Regions from separate parts of the Cupriavidus sp. H18C2 genome, predicted to be linked through region 2. Evidence: predicted binding sites of a transcription regulator. Region 2 holds the regulator's gene; each other region holds the start of a gene.

Region 1 (4,995 bases), on a different replicon from region 2:
CCGACAAAACCCGGCGCCACGGCCGGCAGGTAGGCCGCCGGCGTGATGGCCGCCGGTTCCATCCCGCCTTGCCAGAGCCGCCCGTGCAGCGCGGCGCCCAGCGCGAGCTGTCCGACCGTCGCCACCCCGAACATCACCATGGCCACCTGCGGCGCGTAAGGGTGGACGAGCTGCGTCGCCAGCAGCGTCGAGGTGGGAATCAGCGCCGCGAACGACGACTGCACCGGATCGGCCATTTCCGCGCGCGCGGCATCGGGCGCCACGGCCCACTTGCGCAGGTAGGCGCCGATCAGCACCGTCCAGAGCGCCAGGCCGAAGCCCGCCAGCACCACGGCGGGCAGGGCCGGGATAGCCCAGATGCGCACGGCGCCGCGCCACGCGTTGGCCAGGGCCAGCGTGCCGACCGCCATGCCGAAGAACGACAGCGGGATGGTACGAAAAACGGAGGATGGGGTGGGGGCGCCCATGATGTGCTCGCAAAAGTGCCGGTTGATGCCTTGGATGGTACGCAGCCTTGGCGCGCGGCGTTGACGCGACCGGCTCAAGCTGTTGCTGATTCGTCTCAATCGGGTTGACGCATGACATTTTCGTCATGTTCCGGATCGAATGTGGACATCGGACGGATCGTCGACTAGGCTTTGTGTACGCTGTACACAAGATGGCGGCGCAACCGTGGCAACCGAACTGGAGACGTTTGCATGAACATCGAAACCACCAACGAACACCGCTGGCTGCACAAGCTGGCTGGCAACTGGATGGCCGAGGGCGAGGCACAGATGGGCCCGGACGGCCCCACCGAGAAGTGGCGGATTCCCGAGCAGGTCAGCAAGATCGGCGACGCCTGGGTGCAGACCCGCTCGGAGGGCGATTTTCCCGGCTGCGGCCCGGCCGTGACGGTGATGACGCTGGGCTACGACCCGGCCCGCAAGCACTTTGTCGGCACCTTCGTCGGCTCGATGATGACGCACATGTGGGTCTACGAAGGCGACCTGGAGGCCGATGGCAAGACGCTGACGCTGCGCGCCGATGGCCCGGCCTTCAACCCGGACGGCAGCGTGGTGCCGGGCAAGATGGCGAAGTACCGTGACGTCATCGCGTTCCAGGATGACGACCACCGCACGCTGACGTCGTTCATGCAGACCGACAGCGGCGAGTGGATCCAGATCATGCAGGCCCGCTACCGGCGGGAACGCTAGGGAAGGAGGCGGCCGGCCCGGGGGTGGCCCGGGCGGCCTGAATCAGGCTGGACCAGGCTGGATCAGGCGCGGTCGAGTTCGTTGCTGTTCCACCATGCTTCCAGCAACGGCTGGAAGCGGTCGTCCGGGGCGGGCGGCACGCGCGTGCTCTTGCGCGCGGGCGGCAACTGGCGGCCGGTCAACTGGTAGAAGACGGCGGCCGGCGGGGTGCCGGGGCCGTAGGGCACATGGTCGATCACGCTCATCTGCCGCGCGGCCTTCAGCGCGCGCGTGGTTTCCTCGGCCGTCAGGCCGCACCCGTCGGCCAGCGCGTCACGGCGCAGGGGGCCCTGACGTTGCAAGCCTTCGATCAGAAGATGAACGCACTCGCGCGTATTCCTTTTCATGCAGCGCATTTTTCCGCACTGCCTGACACTTCACAATGACACTTGACACTTGTTTGCAATCCACCGCACGCAACTGTGGCAAGCGCGCAAATCCGGCCGCCAAAGCGCTGGACGCGCCACTTGCGGTGTCCGGCGCTTGCGCTCGCCCCGATACTGTATAAACATACAGTATTCGACGAATTCCTATGTCCGCGCCGGTGACCCCCGGCCGGACGACTGCCCCACCATGACCGCATCCCCGCATGGACAGTTGCCGCTGGCGGCACCGGACCATGTGCCACCTTCCACCCCGCCCGCGCCGTCGCCCGATGGCCCGCCGCCGGCCGCGCCCCGCGAATCGGTGCGCGAGCTGGAGCAGCGCTATCCGGGCCTGTGGCGCGCGGGCCAGCTTGGCCGCGCCGGGCGCCTGCCCGTCTGTCCCACCGGCTACGACGCGCTGACCGCCGAGCTGCCCGGCGGCGGCTGGCCCGCCGGCGCCGTGACAGAGCTGATGCTGGCGCACGACGGCACGGGCGAACTGCGCCTGCTGATGCCGGCGCTGCGCACGCTGGCCGCCGGCGGCCGGCGCATCGGCCTGGTCAATCCGCCCTACTTGCCCAATGCCGCCAGCCTGGCGGCGGCCCGGCTGCCCGCGCGCCAGGTGTACTGGGTGCGCCCGACCCCGGCGGCAACGCTGGCGTCGCAGCGCACGGACATGCTCTGGGCCGCCGAGCAGATGCTGCGCAGCCAGGCATTCGGCGCGGTGCTGGTCTGGCTGGGCCGCGCGCGGCCCGAGGCGCTGCGGCGCCTGCAGGTGCTGGCGCAGGGCGGGGACACCGTGGTCTGGGTGCTCCGGCCGCTGCGGGTGCTGCATGAGTCGTCGCCCGCCGTGCTGCGGCTGGCGCTGTCGCCGCAGCCGGGCAACCTGATGTCGATCGACTTCCACAAGCGGCGTGGCCCCGTGCGGGACACGCCGCTGCTCTTGCCGCTGGAAGGCATGGCCCACGTGCCGCAACGCACGGGCATGCCCGCCGTCCTGCCCGCCACGCCGGCGGGTGCCGACCATGTTGCCGATGACGTACTGGATCGCGGTCCACCTGCCGCGCCTGCCGCTGGACGCGCTGCAGCCGAGCTGGCCTGAGCCCGCCGGCCCGCCCGGCCCGGCCGCCCCCGGCATCGGCACGCTGCACAAGCTGCCGGTGGCGGTGGTGGAGCACGAGCGCGTGGTGCTGGCCAACGGGCCGGCCATGGCGCTGGGCGTGTGCTACGGCATGCGGCGCGGCGGCGTGCAGGCGTTGTCCGCCGATGTGGTGCAGCTGGAACGCGGGCTGGCGGCCGAGGCGGACCTGCTGACGTCGGTGGCGCTGACGCTGCTGCACTTCACGCCGGCCGTGACGATCGACACCGAGCCGGAATCGGCCACGGTGATGCTCGACGTCACGGCCAGCCTGCGGCTGTTCGGCGGCCATCGCGCGCTGTGCCGGCAGGTGCGCGCCCGCGTGCGGCAACTGGGCACGTTCGCGCAGGTGGGCAGCGGCACCACGGCGCAGGGCGCGGCATGGCTGGCGCGCCAGCCGGTGCGCCGCACGCCGCGCGGCATCGTCCGCCCGGCCCGCCGCGCAATCCAGCCGGCGCGCATGACGCGGCTGCTGGACCGCCTGCCCGTGGATTGCCTGCACGCGTACACCGACCCGGAATGGCTCGAAGGCATCGGCTGCCGCACGCTCGCACAGGTGCGGCGCCTGCCGCGCGCGGGGCTGTCGCGCCGCATCGGCACCGAGCTGCTGGCGCGGCTGGACCAGGCCTATGGCCACGCCCTATCGGGCTTTGCCTGGTTCGAGGCGCCGCCGGCCTTTGCGCAGCGCATGGAGCTGCCCGGCCGCATCGAAGCGGCCGATGGCGTGCTGGCCGGCGCGCAGCGGCTGCTGCTGGCGCTGTCCGGCTGGCTGGCGGCGCAGCAGGCCGGCGTCACGCGCTGCGTGCTGGTGCTGGAACACGAGCGCTACCGGCTGGGCGAGGACACCGACAGCACGCCGGTGCCGCTGGCACTGGCGCAGCCGAGCCGCGACCCGGTCCACCTGTCGAAGCTGCTGCGCGAGAAGCTGGACAAGGTGCGTTTTCACGCGCCGGTGAGCGGGCTGGGTTTGCGGGTGGAGGCGATGGAGACGTGCCTGCCGCAGAGCGATTCGCTGTTCCCGGAGCCCGGCGCGGAGCCGGCCGAGCTGGGCCGGCTGCTCGATACGCTGGTGGCCCGGCTGGGCCGCGACAACGTGCTGCAGCCGCAGCCGCTGGCCGACCATCGGCCCGAATGCGCCAACCGCTGGGGCCCGCTGGGCGACGCGCCCGCGCGTGCGCCGGCCCCGGGCGCGCTGCCGCCCGAACGCCCGCTGTGGCTGCTGGAATCGCCCCAGGCGCTGCGCGTGGAAAAGCACCGCCCCGTCTACCAGGGGCCGCTGGTCATGCTGACGCGGCCGGAGCGCATCGAGGCCGGCTGGTGGGACGGCGGGCTGGCCACGCGCGACTACTTCATCGCCGAACGCGCCGACGGGCTGCGCTGCTGGGTTTATCGCGAACGCCCCGGCCGCCCCACGCGCGACGGGCAGGAAGACGGCGGCGACTACCGCTGGTTCCTGCACGGCCTGTTCGCCTGAATACCACCCTCGACCATGCTGCCCGGACTGTCTTCCCTGCTGCCGTCGCTGCCCGACTACGTCGAGCTGCACTGCATTTCGAACTTCACGTTCCTGGACGGCGCGTCGCACCCGCAGGAGCTGATCGCCCGCGCGTTCCAGCTGGGCTACAGCGGGCTGGCGCTGACCGACGAGTGCTCGGTGGCCGGCACGGCCCGCGCGCACCACGCCATCAAGGTGCTGCGCGAGGACATGTGGGAAGCGGTGGCGCGCAGCGCGCGGCGGCTGTCGGCCGGGCAGGCCGCCGGCGAGGCCGACGACGTGGACGACATCGTGGTGTTCGTCGACGAGGATGACGACGACCCGGATGCCGGCGACGCCGCGGCAGGCGACGAGGACGGCGAGGATGGCGAGGCCACGGCCGGCCCCGCCGACGACCACACCGCCGCCGAGCGCCGCCACGCGATGCTGGAAACGCTGGCGGCCGCGGCCGACGCCTTCAACCTGGTCATCGGCAGCCGCTTCACGCTGACCGCCGCGCCCGGCGACGCCATGCCGGCGCCGCGCCTGGTGCTGCTGGCGTGCAACCGCGAAGGCTTCGGCAATCTCAGCGAGTTCATCACGCTCGGCCGCCGCCGCGCGGAAAAAGGCAGCTACCTGCTGTATCCGTCCGACATCGCCGATCCCCAGCCCGACGAACACCACCTGCGCGGCATGCCCGACTGCCTGGCCATCCTGCTGCCCGGCTACTGCGCCGATACCGACGTGCTGCGCGCGCAGGCGCAGTGGTGCCGCGAGGTGTTC
Region 2 (4,995 bases):
CCCGCCGCATGCATGGCGCCCGCACGCGCGCGGCGGTCGAGGCGCTTTTCGGCGAAGCCCGCTCGCACCTGCGTCCCGAGATGCAGGACGCGGCGTAAGCGAGCGACGATTCCCGTGCTGGAGGAAAAGCTCTAAATTCGAACGATCGTGCTGTGCCGAAGCCGCAAATGTATGCCCCAGCAGCGTTTGCGGGTAGGCATGTGGCCGGAAACCCGCACCAGCAAAGGGATTCCCCTAATTCGCCCAAAGCGGGCCATGTTCTTACACTGTGCCTGCCCTCGAATACAGGGCTTTCTTCAACTGATTTTTGAGCCCGCCGTGCGCGGGCTTTTTTTCGGCTGTCGCACGGGTGACACACCCACCCGTGGGTTTGCCCGGATGGTGATCGGCCGATTCGGGCATTACATTGAATGGGCCTTCAGGGCATTGAGATCGCTAATTTAAGAGTCCGCCTCGGCGGGCTCTTTTTTTATGTGCGTCCCCAAAAAAAAGCAGGCGAACTCGTCGGGAGATCGCCTGTCGGGAATGTTCGAGGGGGTCAATGTCCCTCGCGAACGAGTATCCGATAGTCGTCTCCGCGACAAAACCCCGCGTTGGTGGGGCGGCCTCTGCGCTTTTGACCAACATTCAGATCGCGCCAGCTACTGTGCCGAGGTGCCATGATTTTAAGTCGAGCGACGCCGAGGTCATGTTAGGATGCGCTCGAAAATGCCGCGACAGTCGGCATACGCATAGGCAGGCCGTTCCGAAAGGAACGGCGCCAAGCAGGGGTTAAGCAGGAGGGTTTGTCGATGCCGAGGCCTGAGTCGGGGCCAAGACCGAAACAAGCCCGAAGGAAACAAAATGGAAGCGGAAGAACCGTTCGGTGAAGTCTTCGAAGACTACCGGGTCATCTGGGTAGCGGAGCAGTTGCAGGACGGCAAGTGGACAGCCCGGTATTGCTGGCATCCCGGCACGACCATCGAGGCCGGCAAGGCATTGCAGCGGGAGGTCCTGAACGGAAAATCGAAACGCCTGCTCGGACTGTTCCCGACCGAGGCCGACACGATCGCCGCCATCAAGGAAGCAGTCCTGCTGGAAGCGAAGTGGGTAGGCCCCCGTTGAAGCGATCCCACGCACCGGGCAGTACGAAATTTTTTGTGCGGAATACTAGCCATCTGCCGAGAATCCTTGTATAGTCTTGGTCTTCGCTGATCGACACATCGCTCAGCAAGCAATCTCTACGGTGGCTGTAGCTCAGTTGGTAGAGTCCAGGATTGTGATTCCTGTTGTCGCGGGTTCGAGTCCCGTCAGCCACCCCAAAGAATTTTCCGAAGCAGCCGCTCATTCGAGCGGCTGTTTTGCTTTCTGCGTCGGACGCAGCCATCGACGGACTCCCGCGACCTGTGGTTCACTGGCCGCTGTTCGCGGTGGAGCCCGGCAGATGATCCGACAAGCACGACCCTTGACGACTGACTGGGTGCAACGCGCCGTGCCGATGGAAGGCGTGGAGCGCATCGAGGCGTGGTTTCGGGGCAAGGCGTATGCGATGCATCGCCATGACACCTATGCCATCGGGCGCACGCTTGCTGGCGTGCAGAGTTTCAGCTACCGACGCGCGCGGCGGGACAGCCTGCCCGGCAATACCATCGTGCTGCATCCCGACGAGATCCACGATGGCCAGGCCGGCACAGAAGAAGGTTTCCGATACCGGATGATCTACGTCGAGCCCGCGCTTTTTCAAGAGGTGCTCGGCGGCCAGGCGCTGCCGTTCCTTGAGGGCGGGGTAACGACCGACCCGCGGCTGGCGACCGCGACCGCCACGTTGCTCCAGCATGTCGGCTGCACCCTCGAACCGCTGGAACAAAGCGACGCGCTCGCCGAACTGGCGCATGCCTTGGCGGCCGTTGCCGGCACGCCCGCGCGTCGTTCAGGGGGCAACTTCCACGCGGCAAGCCTGGCGCGCGACTATCTGCAGGCAAATCAGACGCGCGTGGTGACGCTGGACGAACTCGAAACCGCGACGGGCCGCGACCGCTGGAGCCTGTCGCACGACTTCCGCACCTTCTACGGCACCAGCCCCTATCGCTACCTGACCATGCGCCGGCTCGACACGGTGCGCCGGCTGCTGCTGGCAGGCACCTCGCTGGCCGATGCGGCGGCCGGGGCCGGTTTTGCCGACCAGAGCCATATGACGCGCCATTTCTCGAAGACGTTCGGCCTGACGCCGGCGCGCTGGCTGCAGGTCGCCGGCGCCGGCGCCCGGCGCTGACAAGCACCCACGATCGTTCAAGACGGTGGCCAGTGCCCCGCGTAAGCTGGGGCACGTCAACCTTTGAACGGAGAAAACGATGTCCACGCCCTCGACGCCCCATGTCGCGCCTGCCGGCCGCGGTCAGTGCGAGACGATTGACCTTCTCGACAAGATTGCCCTGATCGACGGGCACTGGCAGCCGCGCGTCGTTGCGGAAATGAACGACTACCAGTTCAAGGTGGTGAAGGTCAAAGGCGACTTCGACTGGCATCGGCATGCCGATACGGACGAAACCTTCATCGTGCTCGATGGCGAGCTACGCATCCAGCTGCGGTCGGCTCCCGGAGGCGAGCAGGTTATCGTCCTGCGTGCCGGACAGATGGGTGTGGTGCCGAAGGGTGTCGAGCACAAGCCTTGCGCGGCGGAGGAAGTCCGGATGCTTCTGATCGAGCCGCGTGGCGTGGTGAACACCGGCGACGGCGCGACGAGCGAGCGTACGGTTCAAAACGACCAGTGGATCTGAAACCCTCCAAAGAAAAAACCGGCCGCCGACGGGGTTCGACAAGGCCGGGGGTGCGCATCACGCCAATGCGACAGGAGTACGGGGACGTGTAGAGTTCGGTCGAACGATTCAGTCGAACGGGTCAGTCGAACCGGTTCACTCGAACGATTTGGCGCTTGGCTCGGCCAGTTCCAGCATGCGGCAGATGGCGGCCATATTGCCGACCATCGTGCGGCGCTGGGCGCCCTGGTAGACGCGCACGCCCTTGATCTGGCGGAACGGTACCGGTTTGACCGGGCGGCGGGAAGCGATGGGATTCGATTGCAGCATGGCAGCACCTCGTAATTTGCGGTCAGCAGTGGTCCGCACCCGTCGTCCAGCAAGGACGGGGCGGCATGGGCAAGGCAAAGCGGGTGACCCGGGCAGACGGCCGTGCTGCCGAAGTCTCGGAGACACGGAGGCGCCGTTCTGGCGTCTCCGCTTGTTGCTAGAAACCTGACGATCGAATCAGGCCGACAGCAATACCTTCCAGTGAGAATTCGTCGCGCCCCGAATGGAGCACGATGTTTTCGAAATCGGGGTTCTCGGCGATCAGTTCGACGGTGTCGCCGCGTTTCTTGAGTCGCTTGACCGTAACGTCCTCGCCGATGCGGGCCACGACGATCTTGCCGTTGGCCGCCTCGCTGGCCTTCTTCACGGCCAGCAGATCGCCATCGAAGATGCCGGCGTCGCGCATGCTCAGGCCGCGTACGCGCAGCAGGTAGTCGGGCCGTTCGTCGAAGACCGAGGCATCCACCTGGTACTGGCGGTCGATGTGCTCGGCGGCCAGGATCGGGCTACCCGCCGCGACGCGGCCCACCAGCGGCAGCGTCAGTTGCAGCACCCCCGCCATCGGCAGCGAGAACTGGTCCGAGCGTTCCGAATCGCTGCGCGCCACCTTGAGCCGGATGCCGCGCGACGCGCCCGGCGTCAGCTCGATCACGCCCTTGCGCGCCAGGGCCCGCAAGTGTTCCTCTGCCGAATTGGGCGAGGAAAATCCGAACTCGGCCGCGATTTCCGCGCGGGTCGGCGGGAAGCCGGTGTTCCGGATCGTGTCGCGGATCAGGTCGAAGATCTGCTGCTGCCGGGGTGTCAGGGTCGCCATGGTTCGCCGGTCTCGTGCCGAAGCACTGTATGTTTAAACAGTATGCTGTGATTTTATACAGTATCGTGTGAAGTGCAAGCACAATTTGCGATCCCGGGCAGACACGCGCGACACCCGTTGCGACGCACGGGTTTTTCACGGGCGCGCGGCGGCGGGCAGGGCAGTTACAATCGGCGCCCACGGCCGCTTGCCTGGCGGCCGCCAATGATCAAGCGTCGCCCATGCCAGATTCCTCGCACCCACGTCTTCCGCGTATCGTCGTGCTCGCCACCGGCGGCACCATTGCCGGTTCGTCCGGCAGTCCCGCCAGCAGCGCCCATTACCAGGCCGCCACCGTGCCGGTGTCCCAACTGGTGCTGGCGGTGCCGCCGCTGGCCGACGTGGCGCGTGTGGAAGCGGAGCAGGTGGCGCAGGTCGATAGCAAGGACATGATGTTCGGCCTGTGGCAGCAACTGGCCGAGCGCGTGGCGCACTGGTCGGCGCAGCCTGACGTCGCGGGCATCGTCATCACGCATGGCACCGATACGCTTGAAGAAACGGCGATGTTCCTGCAGCTCACACAGGCGTGCCCCGTACCGGTGGTGGTCACGGCGGCAATGCGGCCGTCGACCTCGCTGTCCGCCGATGGCCCGCTGAACCTGCTCGACGCCGTGCGCGTGGCAGCCAGCGCCGACGCGCGAGGGCAGGGCGTGCTGGTGGTGCTGAACCAGCAGATCCATGCCGCGCGGGACGTGACCAAGGCGCATACGTCGGCCGTGGACGCGTTTGTCTCGCCGATGACCGGACCGGTCGGCTTTGTCCAGGACGCCTATGTCCGCTTCACGCGACAGTCGGCCCGGCCGGACGTGGTGCGGTTGCCGGTGCCGACGGCGTGGCCGATGGTCGAGGTCGTCGCCAGCTATGCCCAGCCCGGTCGGGTGGCGGTGGACGCGCTGGTGGCGGCGGGCGTGAAAGGGCTGGTCGTGGCGGCGGCCGGCAACGGGTCGGTCCACGAGACGCTGGCAGCGGCGCTGGTCGATGCCGCGGCTGCCGGCGTGGCCGTCGTGCGCAGCTCGCGGACCGGCGCGGGGCATGTGGCGATCCCGGCACGGGCGGCGCCCGACGCCGGCATCTTTG
Region 3 (4,995 bases), 1.5 Mb from region 2:
ATCGGACTCGTATCGCCGGGATTGCGGGCGCGGATGCGCTGCTGGATGGCCGTGAGCGGCGCCAGCCCGCGCGTCAGGCCGAACCAGACCAGCACCACGGCCAGCGGCAGGATCACGAACTGCGGCAGGATCACGCCCTTGATGATCTCGTTGGCCAGCCGCGCGCGCTTGTCCAGCGTCTCGGCCACCTGCACCAGCACCGGCTGGTTGCCGCCCACGTTCTTCAGGTCGACGTAGGTGTAGGCCACGCGCACGTCGTTGCCGGCCACGCGGTCGTCGCGCATCGACACCAGCCCTGCATGGCCCTGCTCTTCCTCGGACGGCAGCGGCAGGTCGTGGTCGCCGGCCACGTATTCGCCGCGCCGCCCCACCACCTGGTAATAGATATTGTCGGTCTCGTCGGCGCGCAGGATCTCGCGGGCCGACAGCGGCAGTTGCAGCGTCACGCGCCCGTTCACCTCGCGCACCTGCTGGGACAGCACGATGGCGCTGGCCTCCAGCGCGCGGTCGAACGGCCCGTTGGCGATGGATTTGGCCACCAGGTACGTGACCGCGATGCTCATCGGCCACAGGAGCAGCAGCGGCGCCAGCATCCAGTCCAGGATCTCGCCGAACAGCGAGCGCGGGGCGGGATGGGCGGAGGATTCTTCCAGGTGGGGCAGCGCGTCGGCCAGCGCCGTGTCCTCGGCCGCGGCATCGGCCAGCGTGGGCCGCGCGGTGTCGGGACGGGCGGCGCCCGGCGTGGCGGGGCGTCGCCAGGGCAGGCGCAGCAGGCTCATCGGCGGGGCACGGCGTGCGGCACGGCGTCAGCCATGGGTGGCCATGGCCGGCTGGAACTTCTCCAGGCAGTAGCCCAGCCCGCGCACCGTGGCAATGCGGATGCCGCCCACCTCGATCTTCTTGCGCAGCCGGTGCACGTACACCTCGATCGCGTTGTTGCTGACTTCCTCGCCCCATTCGCACAGGTGGTCCACCAGTTGCTCCTTGGACACCAGCCGGCCGCTGCGCGTGAGCAGAATCTCAAGCAGGCCGATCTCGCGGGCGGAAAGGTCCAGCATCTGGTCGTTCAGGAAGGCGATGCGGCCCACCTGGTCGAACGCCAGCGGGCCATGGCGCATCAGCGTGGCGCCGCCGCCCGCGCCGCGCCGCACCAGCGCCCGCACGCGGGCTTCCAGTTCGGACAGCGCGAATGGCTTGGCCATGTAGTCGTCGGCACCCAGGTCCAGCCCCTTGACGCGCTCGTCGACGCCGTCGGCCGCGGTCAGGATCAGCACGGGCAGCATCGCGCCGCGCGCGCGCAGCCGCTTGAGCACTTCCAGCCCGGGCATGCGCGGCAGGCCCAGGTCCAGGATCAGCAGGTCGAAGGTCTGCGTGGACAGCGCCGAATCGGCTTCCACGCCATTGGCGACGTGGTCGACGGCATAGCCCGACTGGCGCAGCGACCGTGTCAGGCCGTCTGCCAGCACGTCGTCATCTTCGGCGATCAGAATCCGCATGGTTGTCTCCACCCTTGTCCAGCTTTTTTCGTGGCCGGCATCGCCATCGCGCCGGTTGCGGTACCGGTGGGGCTTGCCAAGCATACTGTTTTTTTATACAGTACCCGTCATTCCGCGCGAGTGGTCCCGCAAGGTGCCTGCGCAGGGGTCGGGCCAGGCGCCGAAGCCTCCGAAATCCATCGGAAAAGGCTTAAAAACGGGGCGCCGCGCCGCATGCGGCCTATTTATACACCAATTGCCATCAATTGAACCGAAGGACGACCATGGACGACAAGAAGGCCGGCGCCGGCGTGAGCGCTGAGAAGCAGAAGGCGCTTGCCGCCGCGCTCTCCCAGATCGAAAAGCAGTTCGGCAAGGGCTCGATCATGCGCCTGGGCGATGGCGACGTGGAACAGGATATCCAGGTGGTGTCCACCGGCTCGCTGGGGCTGGACATCGCGCTGGGCGTCGGCGGCCTGCCCCGCGGCCGCGTGGTCGAGATCTACGGCCCGGAATCGTCGGGCAAGACCACGCTGACGCTGCAGGTCGTTGCCGAGATGCAGAAGCTGGGCGGCACCTGCGCGTTCATCGACGCGGAACACGCGCTGGACGTGCAGTACGCCAGCAAGCTGGGCGTGGACGTGGGCAACCTGCTGATCTCGCAGCCGGACACGGGCGAGCAGGCGCTGGAGATTACCGACGCGCTGGTGCGCTCGGGCTCGATCGACATGATCGTGATCGACTCGGTGGCCGCGCTGGTGCCGAAGGCCGAAATCGAAGGCGAGATGGGCGATTCCCTGCCCGGCCTGCAGGCCCGCCTGATGAGCCAGGCGCTGCGCAAGCTGACCGGCACGATCAAGCGCACCAACTGCCTGGTCATCTTCATCAACCAGATCCGCATGAAGATCGGCGTGATGTTTGGATCACCCGAAACGACGACCGGCGGCAACGCGCTGAAGTTCTACGCGTCGGTGCGCCTGGACATTCGCCGCATCGGCTCGATCAAGAAGGGCGACGAGGTGGTCGGCAACGAGACCAAGGTCAAGGTGGTCAAGAACAAGGTCTCGCCGCCGTTCCGCGAGGCGTTCTTCGACATCCTCTACGGCCAGGGCATCTCGCGCCAGGGCGAGATCATCGACCTCGGCGTGGATGCCAAGATCGTCGAGAAGTCGGGCGCCTGGTACAGCTACAACGGCGAGAAGATCGGCCAGGGCAAGGACAACGCCCGCGAATTCCTGCGCGAGAACCCGGACATCGCCTCGGAAATCGAGAACAAGGTCCGTGCCGCGCTGGGCGTGGCGCTGACCAACCCGGTGCTGGCCGCACCGGCTGAAGTCGACAACTGATCGCCACGCGGGTCCGGTAGCCGAAGCCGTCGCAGCCCCTGCGGCGGCTTTGTCGTTTCTGACGGTCGATCGGTCCATCGGTTAATGGGTTAATCGGTCTATCGGTTAATCGGTCCATCGCACCGTACCTGTCGACACCGGCCCTCGCTGGCTCCCCCCACCCCCCAGTCCGGCCCATGCCCCGCCCTCCCCTGTCCCTCAAGGCCCGCGCCGTCGGCTATCTGTCGCGACGCGAGCACAGCCGCGTCGAACTGGCGCGCAAGCTGGCGCCGCATGCCGAATCGCCCGAGCAACTGGAGGCGCTGCTCGACGCGCTGGAGCGCGAGAACTGGCTGTCCAACGAACGCTTTGTCGACAGCCTCGTTCATCGCCGGGCCAGCCGCTACGGCGCGGCCCGCGTGATGCAGGAAGCCAAGACCCACCAGCTAGGCAACGACCAGTTGCGCGACCTGCAGGAAAAGCTGCGCGACAGCGAACTGGCGCGCGCGACGGAAGTCTGGCGCAAGCGCTTTGGCACGCCGCCCGATTCGCCCGAGGCGCGGGCCAAGCAGATCCGGTTCATGGTCGCGCGCGGCTTCTCGCGCGCCGTCGTCGGCAAGATCATCCGCGGCGCCGAGGACGAGGCGTAGCCGGCTGCATACCACCGTACGCATAAGGGGTATTGGGCGCGCCGTCAACCCAGTTGTCGTACCACTGATGCAACGCAGCGGCGCACTGTTCGATTTGCCGCCAGCCCTTGTCCGGCGCGGCTTGGCCGCCGATGCCCCTGCAACAATCCCCGGCCGACAAGGCGTTCGGCAGGATGTTCCCGGTCAAAGCATCGCGGCATGTTAAACTCCACGGGTTCTCCGGCCCAGGCGGCCGTCCGGCACGGTCCGGACTGTCGGCAGATCAGCGGGCGCGGAGGGCGCGTCGAGCCTTGCCCCCGAATACCGCCACACATCAGCCTGCCGCCTCAGCCCCGCCGTCATGCCGCTTTCCCCGCCCGTCAACCGCGCCTTGCGTCATCGCCGTGCCATCACGGCCGAGGCCTATTTGCGGGAAGACGGCCTCTGGGACATCGAGGCGCGCCTGACGGACACCAAGCCGCGCGACATCGAGCTGGCCGGCAACCGCATCCGTCCGGAAGGCCAGCCGCTGCACGACCTGTGGCTGCGTGTGACGATCGACCTGCGGCTCAACATCGTCGATGCCGAGGCGTGCTCGGACTGGGTGCCCTATCCGACACACTGCGACACGATCGGCCCGGCCTACCGCCAGTTGATCGGGCTGAACCTGATGCGCGGCTTCCGCAAAGCCGTGCGCGACCGGCTTGGCAGCGTGGCCGGCTGCAGCCATCTGACCGAACTGGCCGGCGTGCTGCCGACCACCGCCATCCAGGCCTTCGCGGGCGACGTGTTCAAGATCCGCGACGGCGCCGACGACCCCAATCCCGAACCGCCGATGCAGCTTCATGGCTGCCACGCCCTGCACTTCGAGGGCGAGGTGGTTCGCCAGTTTTACCCGCGCTGGTATGGTCACCAGCCGAAACCGAGAGCCGGCGCCGCGGCGTCGCCCCCCCCCAGCCCGCGTCACGCGCCGATGCTCCGGCATCAGGTGGCGAGGACACCCTGGCCCACCGGCCCAACGGTACGTCGGGCTGACCGTCACGGTCGGCCCAGGAACAGGCGAAAGCCCTTCGATTCCACCTTTTTTCCCATCCCTTTACGCCTACCCGAAAGGAAACACGCATGAATATCCATGAGTACCAAGGCAAGGAAATCCTGCGCAAATACAATGTGCCGGTTCCGCGCGGCATCCCGGCTTTCTCGGTCGAAGAGGCCCTGAAGGCGGCTGAACAGCTCGGCGGCCCGGTGTGGGTCGTCAAGGCACAGATCCACGCAGGCGGCCGCGGCAAGGGCGGCGGCGTGAAGGTGGCCAAGAGCATCGAGGACGTCAAGACCTACGCCACGAACATCCTGGGCATGACGCTCGTCACGCACCAGACCGGTCCGGAAGGCAAGAAGGTCAACCGCCTGCTGATCGAGGAAGGCGCCGACATCAAGAAGGAACTGTACGTATCGCTGGTGGTGGACCGCGTGTCGCAGAAGGTGGCGCTGATGGCGTCGAGCGAAGGCGGCATGGACATCGAGGAAGTCGCTGCCCACACCCCGGAAAAGATCCACACGCTGCTG

Evidence for each region. The regulator LexA, encoded in region 2, represses DNA repair genes until DNA is damaged. The targets are predictions, from matches to a motif close to ACTGTATNNNNATACAGT.
Region 1: a site for LexA is predicted at 1,735-1,752, ahead of imuA (translesion DNA synthesis-associated protein ImuA). Genes of this name have one in related genera too.
Region 3: a site for LexA is predicted at 1,581-1,598, ahead of recA (recombinase RecA). Genes of this name have one in related genera too.

What each region holds. Positions count from the first base shown of each region.
Region 1 covers NZ_CP186011.1:352,808-357,802, forward strand. The annotation lists gene tehA (dicarboxylate transporter/tellurite-resistance protein TehA) at 1-467, opposite strand, end outside; gene EPAKOI_RS18220 (DUF1579 domain-containing protein) at 699-1,196, shown strand; gene EPAKOI_RS18225 (hypothetical protein) at 1,259-1,582, opposite strand; gene imuA (translesion DNA synthesis-associated protein ImuA) at 1,809-2,702, shown strand; gene EPAKOI_RS18235 (Y-family DNA polymerase) at 2,635-4,212, shown strand; gene EPAKOI_RS18240 (error-prone DNA polymerase) at 4,228-4,995, shown strand, end outside.
Region 2 covers NZ_CP186010.1:2,028,944-2,033,938, reverse strand. The annotation lists gene dusA (tRNA dihydrouridine(20/20a) synthase DusA) at 1-98, shown strand, start outside; gene EPAKOI_RS09240 (hypothetical protein) at 844-1,104, shown strand; tRNA gene EPAKOI_RS09235 (tRNA-His) at 1,226-1,301, shown strand; gene EPAKOI_RS09230 (AraC family transcriptional regulator) at 1,424-2,251, shown strand; gene EPAKOI_RS09225 (cupin domain-containing protein) at 2,331-2,756, shown strand; gene EPAKOI_RS09220 (hypothetical protein) at 2,892-3,065, opposite strand; gene lexA (transcriptional repressor LexA) at 3,223-3,879, opposite strand; gene EPAKOI_RS09210 (asparaginase) at 4,101-4,995, shown strand, end outside.
Region 3 covers NZ_CP186010.1:486,703-491,697, reverse strand. The annotation lists gene EPAKOI_RS02310 (sensor histidine kinase N-terminal domain-containing protein) at 1-779, opposite strand, end outside; gene EPAKOI_RS02305 (response regulator) at 807-1,496, opposite strand; gene recA (recombinase RecA) at 1,760-2,821, shown strand; gene recX (recombination regulator RecX) at 2,998-3,450, shown strand; partial or broken gene EPAKOI_RS02290 (DUF2889 domain-containing protein) at 3,791-4,464, shown strand; gene sucC (ADP-forming succinate--CoA ligase subunit beta) at 4,552-4,995, shown strand, end outside.